DNA from 3 places in the Cellvibrio polysaccharolyticus genome. Region 2 is predicted to be linked to each of the others. Evidence: predicted binding sites of a transcription regulator. Region 2 holds the regulator's gene; each other region holds the start of a gene.

Region 1 (6,475 bases), 470 kb from region 2:
AACACTGTTTTGACATTATTCGTATTGATCACTTTCGCGGGCTGGAAGCCTTTTGGGAAATCCCCTGGCCCTCCGAAGATGCGCGCCAGGGTTGGTGGACGCCAGCACCCGGCGAGGCTTTGTTAAGCGCGATCTTTCAGGCCTTGCCGGAGGTGGAGCTGGTGGCTGAAAACCTCGGTGTTATCACCGTCGACGTGGAAAACCTGCGTAAAAAATTTGGCCTTGCCGGTATGGCGGTGCTGCAATTCGGCTTTGATGGCAACGCGGAAAACCCGCACCTGTTGCATCAACAGGAAGTTCAACAAGTGGTTTACACCGGCACCCATGACAATGCGACATCGCGGGAATGGTACGAATCACTGGACGAAAACACCCGGTCGGCGATCACCGATTACTTGTTCAATTCGTCGCAAACCATGCCGGGCTTGTTAATCAATGCGGCGCTGTCATCGGTGGCCAAACTGGCGATTATTCCTATGCAGGATTTGCTGGCGCTGGGGAGCGAAGGGCGCATGAATACACCGGGCACGGTGGGTAAAAACTGGAAATGGCAATTTGACTGGCAGCAGGTTTCGCCTTCATTGGCCTCGGAGCTACACAGCGCCATTCATCGGTATGGTCGATAAACGCGTTTACTTTGTGTCAGCCAGCAGATTCGCATGCCAGCGAAGCCTGCACTATAGTGAAAGACGCGAAGGGATATCGCGTTGACTACAGGGAGTCGGTTATACCTTCATTCGACACACCCGTTAACCGTACAACAGAGGGATTTTCTATGAAATTTTTTCACCGGATTGCGTTGGCAAGCGTTGCCGTTGTGGCACTGGCCGGATGCAGTCGTGATGACCCCGATCATCGCAATGACCCGAATAAAACGCCTACCGAAAATCGTGCCGAGCAGCTGAAAGAAGATGTCAATCAGGCGGTAGACAAAGCTGCGGATAAAACCCGCGAATGGTCCAGCCAGGCGGCAGAAAAAGCGGGAGAATGGAAAGATGACGCCGCCGATGCCACTCGCGACTGGTCAGACAAGGCCGCTGAATCCGCCCGACAAGCGAAAGAAAGCGGCAGCCGCAATCTTGAAAAAGCGGCCGATGCTGTGTCTGAAAAAGCCGGTGAGTGGAAGCACGACGCCAAAGAGGCCGGTCGTGAAAGTGGCGAATACCTGAAAGACAAATCCCACGAAGCCCGCGATGCGGTGGTGGATGGTGTTGAAAAGGTTCAGGAAGATCTGGAGTAATATCGGGCTTTGGCTTAACAGAAAATTCGCGTAACACTTAAGTTGAGCCTGGGGTTATCTGAACAGGGGTAATCTGAACAGGATTGACCTGAAAAAGCCGGTGATTCCCGCGTTGGCGGCGAGAATCACCGGCTTTTTATTGGTTCCAGTCAATCAGTTTTTAGCGGTACTCAGTACCAGGTTGTCATTGAGTTCCGGGCCACCACCGCGATTACCGCTGCCGGCAGCAATATACAGCTTGCCGTTTAAAACAGTCGCCTGGGTTCCGTGTCGGCCCACCGGCAAGGATTGCAAGCTGCTCCATTGTTCGGTAACCGGATCGTACATTTCTACTTCATCGTGCGCGACCACCTGGTTGACGCTTTCACCGCCTATCACCAGCAGCTTGCCATCCATTTCAATCGCTGATGTACCGGCGCGCTGGGTCGGCAGGGGGGCTTTCAAAGTGCTCCAGCGTTTTTCTGCAATGTCATACACATCCACCAGCGCTACCGTCAGCGACATCACTTCGCCGGTATCGTGGGATGAGGTGCGACCGCCTGCCGCGTAAATTTTTCCATCAATCACCACTGCATGAAAATGGTCGCGTGCATGGGGCGCATCGGCAAGTTGTGTCCATTTGCCGGTCGCCGGGTCAAATACATCCAGCCAGCTGACAAAGCCACTCATGTGGCCGCGTGAATTACCGCCGACTACATAAATCAAGTCGTTATGCACTACCACACCGGCAGTGCCGCGTTGCCGATCCGTGGGAATGGCTGCGCCGGTAGACCATTGGTCGGTGGCAGGATCATAAATCAGCACATTGGCAATCGGTGGTTCTTCCGGAAAACCGCCGGTCAGCGCGCCAATTACATACAGTTTGTTGTCGTAAGCGACTGCCTGAAGGTGGTGAATTTCCATCGGTGGCTGCTTGCCCAGGCTCCATTTGCCGGTGGCAGGGTCATAAATATCCAAGGGTCGGTCACCCCGGCCCCCGATCAAATACAAGCGGTCGCCCACGGCAACAAAACCATTTTCATGGCGTGCGGTGGGGGCTTTTTTGGATTCTACGGTGTGCCAGCGCCAGGTTTTTGCATCCGCCACAGCCGCTTTGATGGTTTGCGGGCTGGTTACCCCGGCGGTGACGGCCGGCGACAGCAAGGCCAGGCTGGCAGACAATAAAAGAGCGCTTAACAGGCGCTGTCGGAAAACCAATGGGGTATTTGGCATGGTGAGCTTCCTTTTATTTATGAAAATTTTCCTGATTGTACAGCCTTGGTAAAGCTAGGAACTGTGACAGGCTTCATCTGTTTCCGCCTCTGCCAGAAAATCTATATTTGGACAAAAATTAAATATAAGTCTATTATTGTTTTGTGTAACACATCAGGGGGCTTTATGAGTCACGCAGCCATACAAACGACCAATCGCCAGCTGGCCAGCGCAGGGCTGAAAGCGGCGTTCGCCATCCTCAACAAATGGGGCTGTAGCGCGGAACAGGCTATGGCCATACTCCGGCTGCCCAAAGCCACTTACTACAAGTATTTCCGCGATCCGGAATCCGCCCGTTTGAATGAAGACCAGCTGGAACGCTTGAGCTATCTGGTGAACATTCATGCGCATTTGCGGTTGTTGTTTGAAAACCCGGAAAACCAGTATGGTTTTATGAGCATGAAGAACAATAACCCCTTCTTTAATGGCCGCTCTCCGCTGGAGGTTATTGCCACCGGTTCGTTTGCCGCTTTGTATGAAACCCACCAGCGTATTGACGCGCTGCGAGGCGGGCAGTGGTAAAGGTTGCCGAAGCACTGCCTGCTATCGCGCTGGAAACCAAAGAATGTTTCCGCCTGGTGAATACCCGATTCCCGCCGATTGCCCTGTTTGATGACGTCGCCGATGCGGCAGATTTCGAGGCGCTGTTTGCTCTGCAAGCCTTAACCAATCCCCGCCTGCAAAATGAAGTGGGCAACCTGAATAGGGTGGCGCGAGAGGAAATGCCGTTTGGTATTCGCGGTTGTTCTTACGCGGTTGCGCCCTTTACCCATGTTAACCCCGATGGCAGCCGCTTTAGCGCGGGTGATTTTGGCGTGCTCTATCTGGCCGATACCGCAGACACGGCGATTAAAGAAGTCAGGCATCACCAGCAACTTTACTGGACCGCAGTTGAGGGCTTGAAGTATGACCGCATGTTATTCCGGGTTTTACTCTGCGCCTTCAATGCGCCAGCCCTGTACGATGCCACGACCATTGCGCCGGATCAGCCGATCTATAGCGCTACCGACTACAGCGCCAGCCGCATTCTGGGCAGTCAGTTAAGAGAGCAGGGTTATTCCGGCATTCAATACCATTCAGTGCGTAACACCGGCGCAACCTGCTGGGGATTGTTCACGCCGAAAGTCGTCACGGACATCATCCCTTCCGCTCTGGTTGAGTTTGTCTGGCAGGGTGATGCAATGGGCGAGGTGAATTTTTTAACGCAGGTGAAGCTGTAAAAACCGATAGCAGCAATCATCAGAGGCGGGCTTGTTTCCATGGGCTGCGCCGTTAACCCAACTGTGAAAACAAGCTCAGCTGCTCGCCTTGTTTGGTTTTCGCATCATCCAGCCGAACCCCCACACCGATAAGCCGTACCGGTTTGCCGCCGCGAGCAAAGGCTTGTATGCAAAGTTCGCGGTAGCCTTCAAGTGTCATGGGTGCGCCCGCTTGCTCCAGGGTAGTTTGAGTAAAATCGTGAAATTTGAGTTTTATAAAAGGCTTGCTTGCGTGGTATTCGCCTTTCAAACGGATGATGCGGCCATCCAGCTCATCAAGTAGCGCGGGCAGGGCCTCTATACAGGCGTCCAGATTTGGTAGGTCGTGATCGTAGGTGTTTTCTACGCTGACCGATTGCCGTTTGCGCTCTACCTCCACCGGACGATCATCAACGCCACGAGCCAGCGCCCACAAGCGTTCCCCGAAAATGCCCATTTCCCGCACCAGATCGGCTTTGCCCCATGTCTTTAAATCCGCGCAGGTCTCTATGCCCAGATTATTGAGCCGCTGGGCAGTTACCCGGCCAACGCCGTGCAAAATTTTAACCGGCAAGGCGGCCACAAAGGCATCAACCTCATGCGGCAAAATGACTTTGAGGCCGTCCGGCTTGTTCCAGTCACTGGCTATTTTTGCCAGAAATTTGTTGGGCGCCACCCCGGCAGACACGGTAATGCCCTGGCTTTGATGAACACGGCGGCGAATATCCTGAGCGATCAGTGTGGCGCTGCCTTTGCAAGCCGGGCTATCGGAAACATCGAGATAGGCTTCGTCCAGCGACAAGGGCTGAATCAAGGGCGTGTAATCCGCAAAAATCGCCTGAATGGCGGCTGACACCTCGCGATAAACCGCCATGCGAGGCGGCACAATTAACAGCTGAGGACAGAGCTTTTTTGCCTGGGCGGAGGGCATTGCAGAATGGATACCGTAGGCGCGCGATTCATAATTACAGGTGGCCACAACCCCGCGCTTGCCCGCATCACCACCCACTGCAATCGGCCGTCCACGTAATGAGGGGTTGTCGCGCATCTCAACTGCGGCGTAAAAACAGTCGCAATCGATATGAATAATTTTTCGTTGGTGGTTATCCATAGCGCTCACATTGACAGGGTGAACAGGGGTGGCAGGCCAAGCCGAAGTGCTGGATGGATAGACAGGTTATCAGATTGAAGGAAGGCTGTCATGAGTCCTTGCCAAAACCGGCAGCGCCTGGCAATTGATGAGCAAAGCTCATTAAAGCATCCCGATTTTCGTCATTAATAAATAAACGGGATGCTTCTATGCTGGATGCAGACCATACAGAAGCCTCTTAAAACAGGAAATGACGGATGAACAATGAAGCCCAACGCCCTGCATCAATAAAGGAAGACGCGGATACCAATCGCCGGAAATTTTTAATAAACACCGGTATGTTCAGTGCTGCCCTGGCCGCCGCGCCGGCGGCTCTTGCGCTGCCACAGAGTGAAGCTTCCGGGCGCGGTGCCGTGCCGCAGGCAGTAAACAAGCGCAGGTTAGGGGCGCTGGAAGTTTCTGCTATCGGGCTGGGCTGCATGAGTATGACCAGCGAAAGCTATAACCCGCCAAGAGCCAAAGCTGAAATGATCCCGGTCATACGCCAGGCGGTAGAGCGCGGGGTAACTTTTTTTGATACCGCCGAAGTGTACGGCCCGTTTAGTAATGAAGAATATGTCGGTGAAGCGCTGGCGCCGGTAAGAAATCAGGTCGTTATTGCCAGCAAATTTGGTTTTCAATTTGAGCAAAACACCAGCACCGGGCGAAACAGCCGACCGGCACATTTGCGCAAAGCCGTGGAGGGCATGCTCAAGCGTTTGAAAACCGACCGGATTGATCTTCTTTATTTGCATCGCATAGACCCTGAAGTGCCGGTTGAAGAAGTGGCAGAAGTTGCTCGACAATTTATTCAGGAGGGCAAAGCACTCCATTTTGGCCTTTCAGAAACTTCCCCGGATACCTTACGTCGCGCGCACGCCATACAACCGGTGGCAGCACTGCAAAGCGAGTATTCAATATTACAACGAACGCCTGAAAATCAAATTCTGGCAACCTGCGAAGAACTGGGCATCGGATTTGTTCCCTGGGGGCCCGTGTGTCGTGGCTTTTTGGCGGATAAGTTTGATGAATGGTCAAGGTTTTCAGAAGAATCGCGGCTGTCGCAAGTTCCCTATTTCACGGCGGACGCGTTACAAAAAAATATGGCCTTATTAAACCTGGTAAGACATTGGTCTGACCGAAAAGGCGTAACGCCCGCGCAGTTTTCATTGGCGTGGTTGTTGGCTCAAAAACCCTGGATTGTGCCCATTCCCGGCACCACAAAAACCCATCATATGAATGAAAATCTTGGTGCTTTGGAGGTGACATTTTCCAGTGCCGAATTAAAAGAATTTCGCACCGCGTTCTCAGCCATTGAACTGGAAGGTGTGCGCTCGCCAGAGTCTGCGCTGACGGATTTGTAGTTATTTTTCTGCCTCTGTTGCCAGATTACATGTGGGTGCTTACAAGGCCTTTGCAGAACATTTTCCGGAGCAAAGAAAAATTAAGCCAACTACCTCAAAGATTTTGTCGCGCAGAAGCCGGGCATCATGGAGCATGGTTAACGGTTGGCTGCAAATATTGACTCAGTGCTGAGCACATGATCCTGTACCGGTTAGCCGGAATGGTTGTTATAAAAACTCGCAACTTCGCACCAATAACCTATCTATTGAAATT
Region 2 (6,475 bases):
TCAATCATCACTTCCCCATTCGGAGCGGTGAGCGCGATACGGCGGTAGTGGCCGGTATCAAATTGGGCGGAAATCAGCAGCTCCAGCGTCACCGGATCTTTGTCCAGTTGCGACATGGACAAGGCCAGCGAGGTCGCGTTGTCCATATTTTTAAGTTGCAGTTGTTCCTGCAGATACACTTTGGCGGAAAACAGACTGATAAAAAAACTGCCCCCCAGCGCCAACAGCAGCAGAACAATAATACCGAGCCAGAGTTGTTTGATCAGTGACATGGCTTGTCTCCCCACGAAAAAACACCAGGCGCTACAGGGTGACGCCAGCACGTGTACTTATTGATGAACCTGTTATTCATAAAAACCTTCTTCCTGCATGCGGCTGAGCAGATCGCGCCAGCGCGATAATCTGGCGGTCGGATCGGCCTGGGACTGCGGGTTGTTACCCACCCATAATCCGACACTGTTAAAACTGAAAACCGGTTTTAAATCCGGACGCTGGCTGGCAGACAAAATACGCGGCAGCAAATTATCGAGAATCAGCGGCATGGATTCCGGCGTTTGGTAATAACCAAGCACCATGTGTGCCTGGGATACCCGACTGTTCACGCCGCCAATAGTTGCACGGACATAAATAAGGCGCAGACGTTCGTTAGGTATGCCCAACTTGACCAGCGAGATGTATTTGGCAATGGTGTAATCTTCGCAATCACCGGCGCGGCTGCCCATGGTTTCCAGCGGTGTAGCCCAGTAATCCGATTGGCCCCACAAGTCGATATCATCGCTGTAGCGGATATTGCGGTTAAAAAAAGCATTGATTTGCTCCAGCTGTTGTCGCTCATCGGCAGCTTCCTGTTCCAGCATCAGGCGATTCCAGGCTTGCAAGAGCGCCACGCCATCATCACCAAAGCGCTTTTGCATGGTTTGGCGGGATTTGTCAGAAAGAAAATCGGCTGACGAGAGAAAGGCGCAGCATAAAAGCAGGGCGGCCAACAGCAGCCTTGGGGCAACGCCGGAAAACCACCCGAATATCATGGCAGCACCCAACCGTTGGCGGAAAGTTCGCCCGGTGCAAAGGTAAAGCCTGTTACGAATGGTTTGTTCATAGGAAGGGTGGTGGAACTCCGGTTTCCCCTGGTTTTTTTGTGCGGCAGATAACAGCCTGCAAGCGGCAAAGTATAGCCAGTCGCGAAAATCCTTGCAGAACTATAAATCCTTACAGAATCGTTTGAGCATAGGCTGCTAGAATATAGCCCGTTTCAACATCATAAAAGAGTAGAGAACCGAGTGGCCAGGGTTTACAGCAGCGAACATCCCCATACATGGGTAAAACAACAGATTGCACGATTGCTGGAGTCGCCGCTGTCGAGCCGGTGTTTTGTGTTGCAGGTTGTCCACCGGCAAACCTATCTGTCGCCGGAGACGGCTATTTCCTTGTTGGCCCCGGTGGTGCTGGAGAAAACCGGCAACACCGTGCAAATATTCGCAGCAATTTTGCCCGATACCGACTCTGCGCGTGAATCCCTTACGGCTCTGGCATCTACCCCGCGGGATTTTGAAAATTTTGCCACTGAACACCACTTGCCCTGGCTGAATTTGCAGGCTCCTCTCAACCTCAAACCGGTTTTTATTGCCAAACCCTGGGGCAGGGAAGTCTGGTACACCGGCATTGAAGTTCGTGGGCAGTCGCTGATTGAAGCGCAGGGCCAGGTTATTCCTTTACCCTGGTTGTTGGCGGTGTTCCCGTTTGTGCTGGCTAATGAAGAGCTACAACAGGTTGCTGATGATCTGATTCTGCTGAAAATCCTCGATCCTTTGCCTGATGACGTGTACGGCGATCTTTATTTTGAAGTGCATGACGAAAAGCGCGAAGTTTACGTCGTTACTGCGGTAGACGAGAACGCCTGGCCGGCCGGTTATGGCGCTATCCGTCTTGGTTTTGATCAGGAAAAACGTCAATCCTGCCAGGATGATGAGGCTTTTCGCCGTGCCTATCTCCAATCGGTGCAGCGGTACCGTGAGGTGCGGGTAGCGATAGATGAACAATTTGACCAGCGCCGTGTAGCCGAAGGCCTGGCGCTGCTGCAACCGGTATCCGCCGATACCCTTAAACGCTGGCAAGACGAGTTGCCCGCCGGGCTGCAAGAGCAGGAAAAAAGCTTGCGCCAGCAGATGGACGCCTTTACCGCGTTACAGCCCCTGAAAGTTGGCGATGTGGTAAAAATTCCCTGCGGTGTTCCCCATGCCTTGCAGCACGGGGTTCGCACGGTAGAGTTTCAAACGCCCGTCTATGAGCGCAACATTCTCTCCTTTGCGCAAAAAGTGTTAACCCAAACGGCATGGGATACCGAAAAAGCCCTGCCTGGCGTATCACTGGATCAGCCGGATAGTCTTCAGCTCGATGTGTTGCAGCAGCAGCCGGGGAAATATACCCTGGAGCAAGTTGCGGCTTTTGATGACTTTGTGGTGCAGCGCCTTACCTTGTTGGCCGGGCAAACCTTTGATTGGTTAAATGATGGCCGCTACGCCCTGTTATTGTTGATTCAGGGAAAACTTGCTTTACAATCCGCTGCCTGGAGTCAGCACCTGGATGCTGCCGACGCCATCAATCCGGCCTCGCTGGTTCCCGCCACCCTGAGCCGTTTGCACCTGCGTGCGTCAGCGGGTGATGCCATCATTCTGCTGGCTCGTCCGGTTGATTCTGCACCTCTACTCCGGAATAGCTAACCCTCATGTTTCGTGCTTCACGCTTTGTTTTTTCCGTTGCTGCCATGCTATCGCGCCGTGGCAGCCTGCTACTGGTTGCCGGTTGTTTATTGGCCAATATCTGTTCGGCTCGGCCGCTGATGTGGCAAGTTGAAAAGCCTGGCGTATCGGGCGAAGTTTATTTGTTTGGTTCATTGCATTACGGTTTGCCGGATTTTTATCCGCTGCCCGATTATGTCATGCAGGCCTATGAGGCGGCTGACGCGCTGGTGGTCGAGCTGGATGTAGACACCCTTGAGCAAACGGATGTAGCACAGTTGATGACGGGGCTCGGCTATTGGCCGCCTGCCAATAAAGCCAATCAACAACCGCTTAAAAACCTGATAGGAAAAAAACAGTGGAATTTACTGGCTGACAAAGCCGCCGACCAGGGGGTGGACGCGGAGCGTTTTAAAAATACCCGCCCCTGGCTGGTTTCCATGCAATTGGTCAGTGGTCAGCTACGACAAACCCGCTTTGCTGCCACCCAGGGGATTGATCGCTACTTTATTGGTTTGGCGCGCGAACAAAAGCCGATTTTGCAACTGGAAACCTTCGAACAGCAGATTCGTACGTTCAGCGATATCAGCGAAACGCATCAGGTTGCGCTGTTGGCCAGTACTTTAAAAGATTACGAAAAAGCTCCCGAGATGCTGGAAAAACTGGCGACGTCCTGGCAGCAGGGCAATGTCGATCAACTGGAAAAGCATATTTTTACGGCATTCCACGGTTCTGATGTCGGTGAAGTGTTGTATGAACGAGTGTTTACCGGCCGCAACGAACAAATGGCCGCTTACATTGCCAACAAACTGGCAGCTCCGCAGCGTTATTTTGTTGTCACCGGAATTGGTCATATGTTGGGTGATGACGGGCTGGTGTGTTTGCTACAGCGGGATGGCTATCGGATACAGCAATACCCGCCTACTGAAACGCCACTGTGTCCTGACGTTTAATGGTGCGCTCAAAAGTGCTATAATCGCGGCCCTTTTTAACGCCTTTGCGGTTTTGTCGAAAGGTGGTGCGGAGTTTTTATGTCTTCTTTCTATGAAATCCGGGAGCTACCGGATGGTGATGTGGTTTTACTACGCTCTGATGATGAGGGCGAGCCGCTGGTGAAAATCCGTTTTTCTGCCGAATCCCTGGCATTTCTCGGAGACGGGCGCTTTGAAGTAGCCAAAGCTATGATTGAGGCGGGTATGGATGCTGCCAGCGAATTGGCAGAGCGCTATCAGGACGAACGCGACGACTTTGGCGTTGACTTAATGGATGACGCAACCACTCATATGCTGCATTGATTGCCCGCTTTTATCTTCCTGTCTCTCGCGGATCAGAATGCCCTGACACTGACCGCTATTGGCAGCATGTTCCAGTTCTGCAAATTCCCTGTCATTTAATTTTCCCGGCGATGCTATCACGGTATGGCTGTTGCCTCTCGCCAGTGCTTCCCAGGTAATCCATAAGGCTTGTTGATCATCTGTGCAGTGAATAATGCGCAGGTTGCGTGTATTCACGCCGAATTTTTCCAGTAATTGCCGAGTGATATTGGTGGAGGTTACCCAGCTGATCCAGCGCCCGGCGCTGTTGTGGCTCAACCAGGCAATCATGGGCAGCAACAGTGCTGCCTGATCCGGCGCATGGCGGGTTAATACCAGTTCGGTAACGCTACCGGTAGCGGTGTTGCTACCGGTTTCTGACGCAGGTGAAGGCAAATTGCGAAGTGCATTAGTCACGGCGAATTACTCCAACACTCAAACCTTCAATGGCAAATTCGGCATCACGAAGATCCACTTCGATGACATTGAAATCGGGGTTTTCCGGCCACAATTCCACAATAGAGCGGTTACCTACGCGCTTGTAACGTTTAACGGTGACTTCATCACCAATGCGCGCTACCACTACCTGGCCGTTGCGCGCCTGATCGGTGCGGTGCACCGCCAACAGATCGCCATCCATAATGCCGATGTCTTTCATACTCATGCCGCTGACTCGCAGCAGATAATCAGCATTGGGAGAGAAAAAGCCGGTAGGAATGTTGCAGTAATCTTCGATATGTTCCTGCGCCAGAATAGGGCTACCGGCTGCTACGCGACCGACCAGCGGAATGCCCTGGCGGAGGTTGTCCGGCAGGCGGATACCGCGAGAGGCGCCCGGAATAATTTCAATGGCGCCTTTACGTGCAAGTGCTTTGATATGTTCTTCGGCCGCGTTGGCCGATTTGTAACCCAGTTTGCGCGCAATTTCAGCCCGGGTTGGCGGGTATCCGGTGGCTTCGGCATAACTTCTGATCAGTTGTAAAACCTGTTCCTGGCGTGCAGTCAGATTGTACATGGCGTGCTCCCAAAATCTGTTTATTTATACAGTGGTTGTGATTATATACAGTATTGGGATTGCTGCAAGCCTGTTTTTTCGCCAGTTTACCGGCTGCCTTTCAGTAGCACCGCATCCAGCATACGGGTGCTCAAAATGCGTTTTAAAAACCCCATCAAATAAGTAGGGAAGGTGACGTAATAGCGGGCTTTGGGATTTTCTGCTTCCAGCGCATGCTTCAGGCGGAGGTAAACCGCTTCCGGCCCTTGTGTGAATCGCGATGCGGCGCCTTCTTTATTAAGCCGTTCCAGTGTTTGCCGGTATTGATCGGCAAAGCGGCTGCTGCCGACATCAATATTGCTATGGAGTGCCTCAAGGCCATTGGCGCGAAACCGGCTGAGAATAGGGCCGGGTTCAATCAGGCTGATATGGATGGGTGAGTCGTGCAGTTCAAGGCGCAGTGTGTCAGTCAGCCCCTCAATAGCAAATTTACTGGCGTTGTAGGCGCCGCGAAATGGCATGGCGGCGAAGCCCAATACCGAGCTGTTTTGCACCACACGGCCATAACCCTGGGCGTGCATTACCGGCAGTATCAGGTTGGTCAGCTCATGCCAGCCAAATACATTGGTTTCAAATTGTTGCCGTAATACATCACGGCTCAAATCTTCTACCGCGCCGGGTTGGCCGTAGGCGCCGTTGTTAAACAAGGCATAAAGTTGCCCGCCAGTGATTTTCAGGGTTTCCTTAACGGCGCGTTGAATACTGGCAGAATCCGCGAGATCCATTTGCACGCAGGTCAGCCCCTCGGCTTGCAACCTGGATACATCTGACAGTTTTCGACAGCTGGCGATAACGGTGTAGCCTTCCTGCTTCAATCGGGTTGCGCAGTAATGACCAATGCCACTGGAGGCACCGGTAACCAAAACGGTTTTAACGGGGTTCATGCAATGTTCCCTGGGTTATCAGTTATTGGGCGTAGCTTATCCGTCAAGCATGCAGCTGCTTTGCGCAGATTAAAGCCAACGCATTCACATTTCTGCTGCAAAGCGCTTTGAGGCGTCATGGAGGTGATTAAAATAGCGCGTTTTTCCAATGAATAACTACTGTTTTGATGGAGCCAGACATGTCGGACGCCGTTCCTCCCCAATCATCCTCAGCGGAGCGTACCATTCCTCTGGTACAGAAGAAAAAATTATTGGAAGTGGGTGAAATATCCAATTTGAGTTTCTGGATTGGCCATTGCTTCATGCTGCTGGCCACGGTGCTGGGTGTTTATCTGGCCGGTCAGCAGGGTTTGCGACAAGCCGTTGAGTTTGAACAAATCCAGAGTGATAAAAATAATTACTACCTGCGTCAATCACTGCACGATGAACTTAACGATAACCTGCAACTGATTCGTGAATATACTGAAAAATTATCCGGCGTGAGTA
Region 3 (6,475 bases), 790 kb from region 2:
TCCGCCAATGCAGAACCACCGACCACGCTCCAGTAAACCGGCTTGAAGCCTTTGTGCAGGTGACCGTTTTCAGTGATTTTGCCAAGCGCGCGAATAATGTCGGCTTCAAATTTGAAGTCCATGGTGAGGTAAGGATTGTCCCAATCACCCTGAACACCGAGACGAATAAAGTCGCGCTTCTGACCGGCAACCTGTTTCGCAGCATATTCGCGGCACTTTTGGCGGAAGGTTTTAAAATCCACTTTGGTACCGGCTTTGCCGATATCTTTTTCTACCTTGTGCTCAATAGGCAGACCGTGACAGTCCCAGCCAGGAACATAAGGCGCATCAAAACCGCTCAGGGTTTTGCTTTTGACAATGATGTCTTTAAGAATTTTGTTGAGCGCATGGCCGATGTGAATATCGCCGTTGGCGTAGGGTGGGCCATCGTGAAGAATAAACTGCTCGCGCCCCTGACGTGCGTCACGGATACGTTGGTACAAGCCATCAGCCTGCCAGCGTTTCAGGGTTTCCGGCTCGCGTTGCGCCAGATTGGCCTTCATGGCGAAGGCGGTGTTGGGCAAATTCAGGGTCGCTTTGTAATCAGTCATGATCCACGGTCAACTTGTTGATGATTCAATGTAAAGAAGGATGGTTAACAAACCACTGCCGGGCGTCGAGAATGTCCTGCTGCAGCTGCGCGCGCAATGCATCCAGCGATTCAAACTTTTTCTCGCTACGCAAACGGGTACAAAATTCCACATCAATAGCCGCGCCATATACCGAGCGCGAGAAATCAAATAAATGCACTTCGAGCAGCGGCTTTTTATCGCCACTGACAGTCGGGCGAACACCCACGTTGGCAACACCGGTGTATTGGCTTCCATCCTGAAAGCGGGCTACCACCGCAAACACACCTTGCAGCGGTGAGCGGTAGCGGCGCAGATGAATATTGGCGGTGGGCACGCCCAGTTGACGCCCCAGCTGTTGGCCATAAGCGATGCGGCCACCCAGCGAATAAGGACGCCCCAACAGCTCGGCTGCTGCGGCAAAATCACCCGCTTCAAGCAAGCTGCGAATGCGCGTACTGCTGACACGTTCGCCATGCAATAACAGCGTACAGGTGTCACTAACGGTAAAGTCGAGCTGCTCGCCCGCCTGCTGCAACAGGGTAAAATCACCGCGACGATCACAGCCAAAGCGGAAATCATCACCCACAACCAGGTGCCGGATACCCAGCCGCTCGACCAGTACTTCTTCAATAAACTGTTGTGCCGATAAGCTGCGCAAACGCTCGTTGAACTGTACGCACAGCACCCGCTCAATGCCCTGCTCACGCAGCGCCATAACTTTTTCGCGCAAGCGCATCAGCCTGGCCGGTGCTTTTTCGCCAGAAAAAAATTCGTGCGGTTGAGGTTCAAACAGAATAACCAGTGCCGGCAACTCATAATGGTCTGCCGCTTGCCGCAATTGACGCAGAATCGCCTGATGCCCGAGATGAACGCCATCAAACGAGCCGATGGTTGCTACACAACCACGGTGCCGAGGGCGTAAATTATGCAGGCCGCGAATAAACTCTGTGGATTCCGGATTCACGTTACAGCAAACCGCCTCGATAGAACAAAAGAACGCAGGAGTATACAGCAGCCTCCACTGACAGCCTACCCCGCCGCTTACACCGGGCTGCGGAACTCCCGCGGGCGCACGCCCACCAGCCACAGACCTGCCAGGTAAACCGCTCCGCCAGCAGCGCAGGTCATCGCCAGATAGCCAATCCGCTGCCACCATAACCAGATTTGCCAGTCGCTCCAGAGCACCAGCAAGCCAATCAGCGTCAGCGCCATCGCCAGGTTCACCATGCCGTAGCGGAACCACAATGTGGGCCAGCCGGCGGCTGGCAAGTACACCGAGGAACGGCGCAAGCCGCGATACAGCAAACCGGCGTTAACGTAGGCGGCCATCGCCGTTGCCAGCGCCAACCCTACGTGCCCCAGGCCAAACCAGATCAGCAAGGGCGCCACCAGAATGATCTTGAAGCCGATATTGGCAAGAATCGAAATGATGCCGATACGCACCGGGGTTTTCATATCCTGCCGGGCAAAGTAGCCGGGCGCCAGGACTTTGATCAACATAAAGCCCAGCAAACCGAGCGCGTAAGCTTGCAGACTGCGCGCCGACATAATCGCGTCATGCACCGTCAAGGCACCGTGTTGAAACAAGGTCAAAATAATCGGCTCGGCGAGGATGACCAATGCTACCGTTGAGGGCAGCGCGATTAACAGAATCAGGCGAATGGCCCAGTCGAGAATTTTGCTGAAGTGCTCCGGCGAGCTGGCGGCGTGGTGCCGCGACAGGCTTGGCATAATCACCGTAGCAATTGCCACCGCAAAAACCCCCAGCGGCAACTCCACCAGACGGTCCGAGTAGAACAGCCAGCCGACGCTGCCGTCCGGCAACCAGGAGGCGATGACCGAGTCCAGCATCAGGTTGATCTGGCTGATGGAAACCCCGAACAGCGCTGGCACCATCAGGGTCAAAATGCGCTTCACGCCCGGGTCCTGCCAGGTCAATTGCGGCCGGGGCAGTAAATGAATGCGGGCAAGGAATGGCAACTGGAACATAAAAGACAGCACGCCGGCGGTCAAAACACCCCATGCCAGCGCATAAGCCGGATGGGAAAACCAGGGCGCGGCGAACACCGCCGCGAGGATCATGCAGATATTCAGCAGCACCGGCGTAAAGGCCGGTATGGCGAAGCGGTCATAGCTGTTAAGCACCGCCCCGGCAAAGCCGGTTAGCGAAATCAGTAATAAATAAGGAAAGGTAATTCGAATCAGATCGACCAGCAGGGAAAACTTTTCAGCATCCTGCATAAAACCTGAAGCAAACAAAGTCGCCACCACCGGCGCACCCACCACCCCCAAGGTAACCACCAACAACAGCACCGTGCCCAGACAAGCAGCAACACGGTTAACCAGGGTTTGTACCGCGGCGTGAGTGCCCTTTTCACGATACTCGGACAATACCGGCACAAACGCCTGGGAAAATGCTCCCTCGGAAAACAGCCGACGGAAAAAATTGGGGATTTTGAAGGCCAGAAAAAAGGCATCTGCCGCACCGCCGGCGCCCAGCACGTGCGCCAGCACCTGATCCCGCGCCAGCCCGAGCACCCGCGACAACATGGTCATCGAGCCGGTTATCAGGCTTGAGCGCATCAGCCCTTTGCGGGGCGGCGGATTAACAGGAGCATTGGCGGTAGAAGACACTATAGAGTTCCATGAGTAAGCTGGCGTGGCGCATTATCTGTGCGAGCCTCCCCAGGTTTCAAGCGGGAGCACCCCAAGGCGCAAACCTCCTCACCTATTAAAGGTAGTAACCAACCCCTTGATATGCCCGATCAACACCCCTGACACAGAAAACTGCACAATCCGATTGACATTCCCCTGCCAGGCCAATACTGTATATAAAAACAGTAACGCACTTTAACGAGGATTGGACCATGGCAGTCATCGCCATTTGGCAATGTGATCGGGACGGAAGTATGTTTGAAGACAAGAAACAGGCTGAAGAACATGATCGGTATCTTGAACTGGCGGCTACTATTACCAGCCTGATCGAATCTGAAATTCCCGATATTAACGAACAGCATAGCGAAGCGATTGGCCTGCTGCTGGCGCGCCGCCGCGAACAACTGGCCAAAGCCTGCAAAGGCAAGCCCGAAGAATTACTGCAGAGCATTAGTGAACCGGACACCGGCGCTGCCGCTATCGGTCATTTGGCACCCCGCCCTGCAAAAGCCGACCTACAAGACTGATCGGCGCACCGGAACAGTCATCCATGCAGCCATATGGAACTGCTTGCCGCCCCTGAAAACGGGGCGGACTTTTATGAAATTATTTTATGTTCAATCTGCAGGGCATTGCCGGTGCTAGTATCGCCTTCTTTGCGCTACGGAAACCCGGGTTATGTCACTGGTTCGCAACAAACTGACACTGCCAGACGGCCACAATAAATTACTGCTCCATTCCTGCTGTGCACCCTGCTCCGGCGAGGTGATGGAAGCCATTCACGCCTCCGGTATTGAATACAGCATCTTCTTTTATAACCCCAATATCCACCCCATTCGCGAATACGAGCTGCGCAAGGAAGAGAACATTCGCTTCGCGCAACAGCACAATGTTCCTTTTATCGATGCCGACTACGATACCGACAACTGGTTTGAGCGCGCCAAAGGCATGGAACAGGAACCCGAACGGGGTGTGCGCTGCACCATGTGTTTTGATATGCGCTTTGAACGCACGGCACTCTACGCCCACGAAAATGGCTTTCATGTAATTAGCAGTTCACTGGGCATTTCCCGTTGGAAAAACATGCAGCAAATTAATGACTGCGGGCAACGGGCTGCGGCACATTATCCGAATATAAGCTACTGGGATTACAACTGGCGCAAACAGGGCGGCGCCGTGCGGATGGTGGAAATCAGCAAACGCGAAAACTTTTATCAGCAGGAATATTGCGGCTGTGTGTATTCGTTGCGAGACACCAACAAACACCGTATAGCCCAGGGCCGCAAACGCATCAAAATCGGCGTGCTTTACTACGGCGACGAACAACCCGACGCAGACGAAAACCGGATTCCCCTACAAAATCTGCCGGTTCCTCAATAAGCTGCTCGCCCTGACGAGATCGACGGCGCGCGGTCTATTTGCGCCCCGCCGCTGCCGGTTGATTCCGGCAACCGATCCATCACTTAAGGTTTTTGCTCAAATTGACTGAGAATCCGCTCCCGGCAAACCTCCAGAATCTCATCCGCTAGCGGTGAGTCATCCGGGCAGGCGCGGGACAATATGATCGCGCCTACGGCATGGGCAATAGTGTCAATCGTTATGGCGCGCGCTTCACGTTTTGCATCTTCTCCCACAGCAGCATCGTCACTCTCCAGAGTGGCGAGTTGGCGCTGGATTCCCGCGGCAAATACCGCCTTGATGGACTCCGGCTGGCGCGCTGCATCGCCACACAGGGCGGCCATGGTGCAGCCAGCGCCCGGTGCATCGCGGTGCTGGCGCGATACATATTGATTCACAAACGCGGCGACATTGAGTTCTGCGGTATTGGCGGCGGATTGCGAGAAACCTTCAGCCGCGGCCTCTGCCATCAGGTCGGCCTTGGATTTGAAATGCTTGTAAAACCCGCCGTGGGTCAAACCGGCCGCCGCCATTAACTCCGCTACGCCCACACCGTCGTACCCGCGCTCACGAAACAGAACCGAGGCCATCTCGACGATGCGCGCCCGATTTTCCTGTACTTGTGCCTTGGTAACTTTCATCGCTCTACACCCCCAACCCTGAAAATCATGGCCTTCATAATACATTGATGATGATCATAATCAAACCACTTGACAGTTTTGATTATGATCATCATCATTAAAAACAACAAGTATCCATCAACCCACGCGGAAGCAGATATGACAGACACGACTTTGTTCCAACCCTTCACCCTTGGCGGCCTGACGCTCGCTAACCGAATCGTGATGGCGCCGTTAACCCGCAGCCGCGCCACAGCGGGCCTGGTGCCCAGCGAGTTGGCAGCAACCTACTACGCCCAGCGCGCGTCAGCCGGTTTGATCATTGCAGAAGCGACCCAAGTGTCAGCGCAAGCACAGGGTTTTCAGGACACACCCGGTTTATACACACCTGAGCAAATTGCGGGCTGGCGTAAGGTTACCGATGCCGTGCATGCCAAAGGTGGGCGGATCTTCATTCAGTTGTGGCATGTGGGTCGCGTGTCTCATGTGGATCTGCAACCCGATGGCGCTGCACCGGTAGCGCCTTCTGCTATTCGTGCTGAGACGAAGATTTTTATCAACAACGGTTTTGCCGATGCATCTGAACCACGCGCCCTGAACCTTGGCGAGCTGCCAGCGATCGTGAATGACTTCCGTCAGGCAGCCGCTAACGCGATTACCGCTGGTTTCGACGGTGTGGAAATTCATGGTGCCAATGGTTATTTGCTGGAGCAGTTCATCAAGGACGGCGCCAACCAGCGTACCGATGCCTATGGCGGCTCTATCGAAAATCGCGCGCGACTGCTGCTGGAAGTGACCGCCGCGATAGTGGGTGAGATTGGCGCCGAGCGTACCGGTGTGCGTATTTCACCCGTGTCTCCCGCCTCTGGAATATCCTCTACCAATCCGCAACCGCAGTACAACTACATTACCGAACAGCTCAGCACACTCGGCATCGCCTACTTGCATGTGGTGGAGGGCGCCACCGGTGGGCCGCGTGATGTGGCGCCGTTTGACTATGACGCATTGCGCCAGCGCTTCAAGCAAACCTACCTCGCCAACAACGGTTACGACCAAACACTGGCCGCTACCCGGCTTGCCGAAGGTAAGGCAGATCTATTCGCTTTCGGCCGCCTGTACATCGCCAACCCGGATCTGGTGGAGCGGCTCAAAGCGGATGCGCCTTTGGCGAGCCCCAACCCGGCAACGCTT

What was found. The regulator LexA, encoded in region 2, represses DNA repair genes until DNA is damaged. The targets are predictions, from matches to a motif close to ACTGTNTNTANANACAGT.
Region 1: a site for LexA is predicted at 4,889-4,906, ahead of dinB (DNA polymerase IV). Genes of this name have one in related genera too.
Region 3: a site for LexA is predicted at 3,436-3,453, ahead of C4F51_RS04560 (YebG family protein). Genes of this name have one in related genera too.

The regions. Positions count from the first base shown of each region.
Region 1 is NZ_PRDL01000001.1:2,324,840-2,331,314, reverse strand. It holds gene malQ (4-alpha-glucanotransferase) at 1-626, shown strand, start outside; gene C4F51_RS09940 (hypothetical protein) at 776-1,240, shown strand; gene C4F51_RS09935 (Kelch repeat-containing protein) at 1,394-2,452, opposite strand; gene C4F51_RS09930 (MbcA/ParS/Xre antitoxin family protein) at 2,618-3,013, shown strand; gene C4F51_RS09925 (RES family NAD+ phosphorylase) at 3,007-3,711, shown strand; gene dinB (DNA polymerase IV) at 3,764-4,840, opposite strand; gene C4F51_RS09915 (aldo/keto reductase) at 5,077-6,222, shown strand.
Region 2 is NZ_PRDL01000001.1:1,855,642-1,862,116, forward strand. It holds gene C4F51_RS07935 (bifunctional diguanylate cyclase/phosphodiesterase) at 1-272, opposite strand, end outside; gene C4F51_RS07940 (transglutaminase-like cysteine peptidase) at 345-1,028, opposite strand; gene C4F51_RS07945 (cupin domain-containing protein) at 1,374-2,720, shown strand; gene C4F51_RS07950 (TraB/GumN family protein) at 2,726-3,691, shown strand; gene C4F51_RS07955 (hypothetical protein) at 3,770-4,033, shown strand; gene C4F51_RS07960 (cell division inhibitor SulA) at 3,998-4,468, opposite strand; gene lexA (transcriptional repressor LexA) at 4,461-5,066, opposite strand; gene C4F51_RS07970 (SDR family oxidoreductase) at 5,153-5,989, opposite strand; gene C4F51_RS07975 (hypothetical protein) at 6,169-6,475, shown strand, end outside.
Region 3 is NZ_PRDL01000001.1:1,068,422-1,074,896, reverse strand. It holds gene ileS (isoleucine--tRNA ligase) at 1-590, opposite strand, end outside; gene ribF (bifunctional riboflavin kinase/FAD synthetase) at 616-1,575, opposite strand; gene murJ (murein biosynthesis integral membrane protein MurJ) at 1,653-3,194, opposite strand; gene C4F51_RS04560 (YebG family protein) at 3,479-3,793, shown strand; gene C4F51_RS04555 (epoxyqueuosine reductase QueH) at 3,945-4,646, shown strand; gene C4F51_RS04550 (TetR/AcrR family transcriptional regulator) at 4,730-5,305, opposite strand; gene C4F51_RS04545 (alkene reductase) at 5,444-6,475, shown strand, end outside.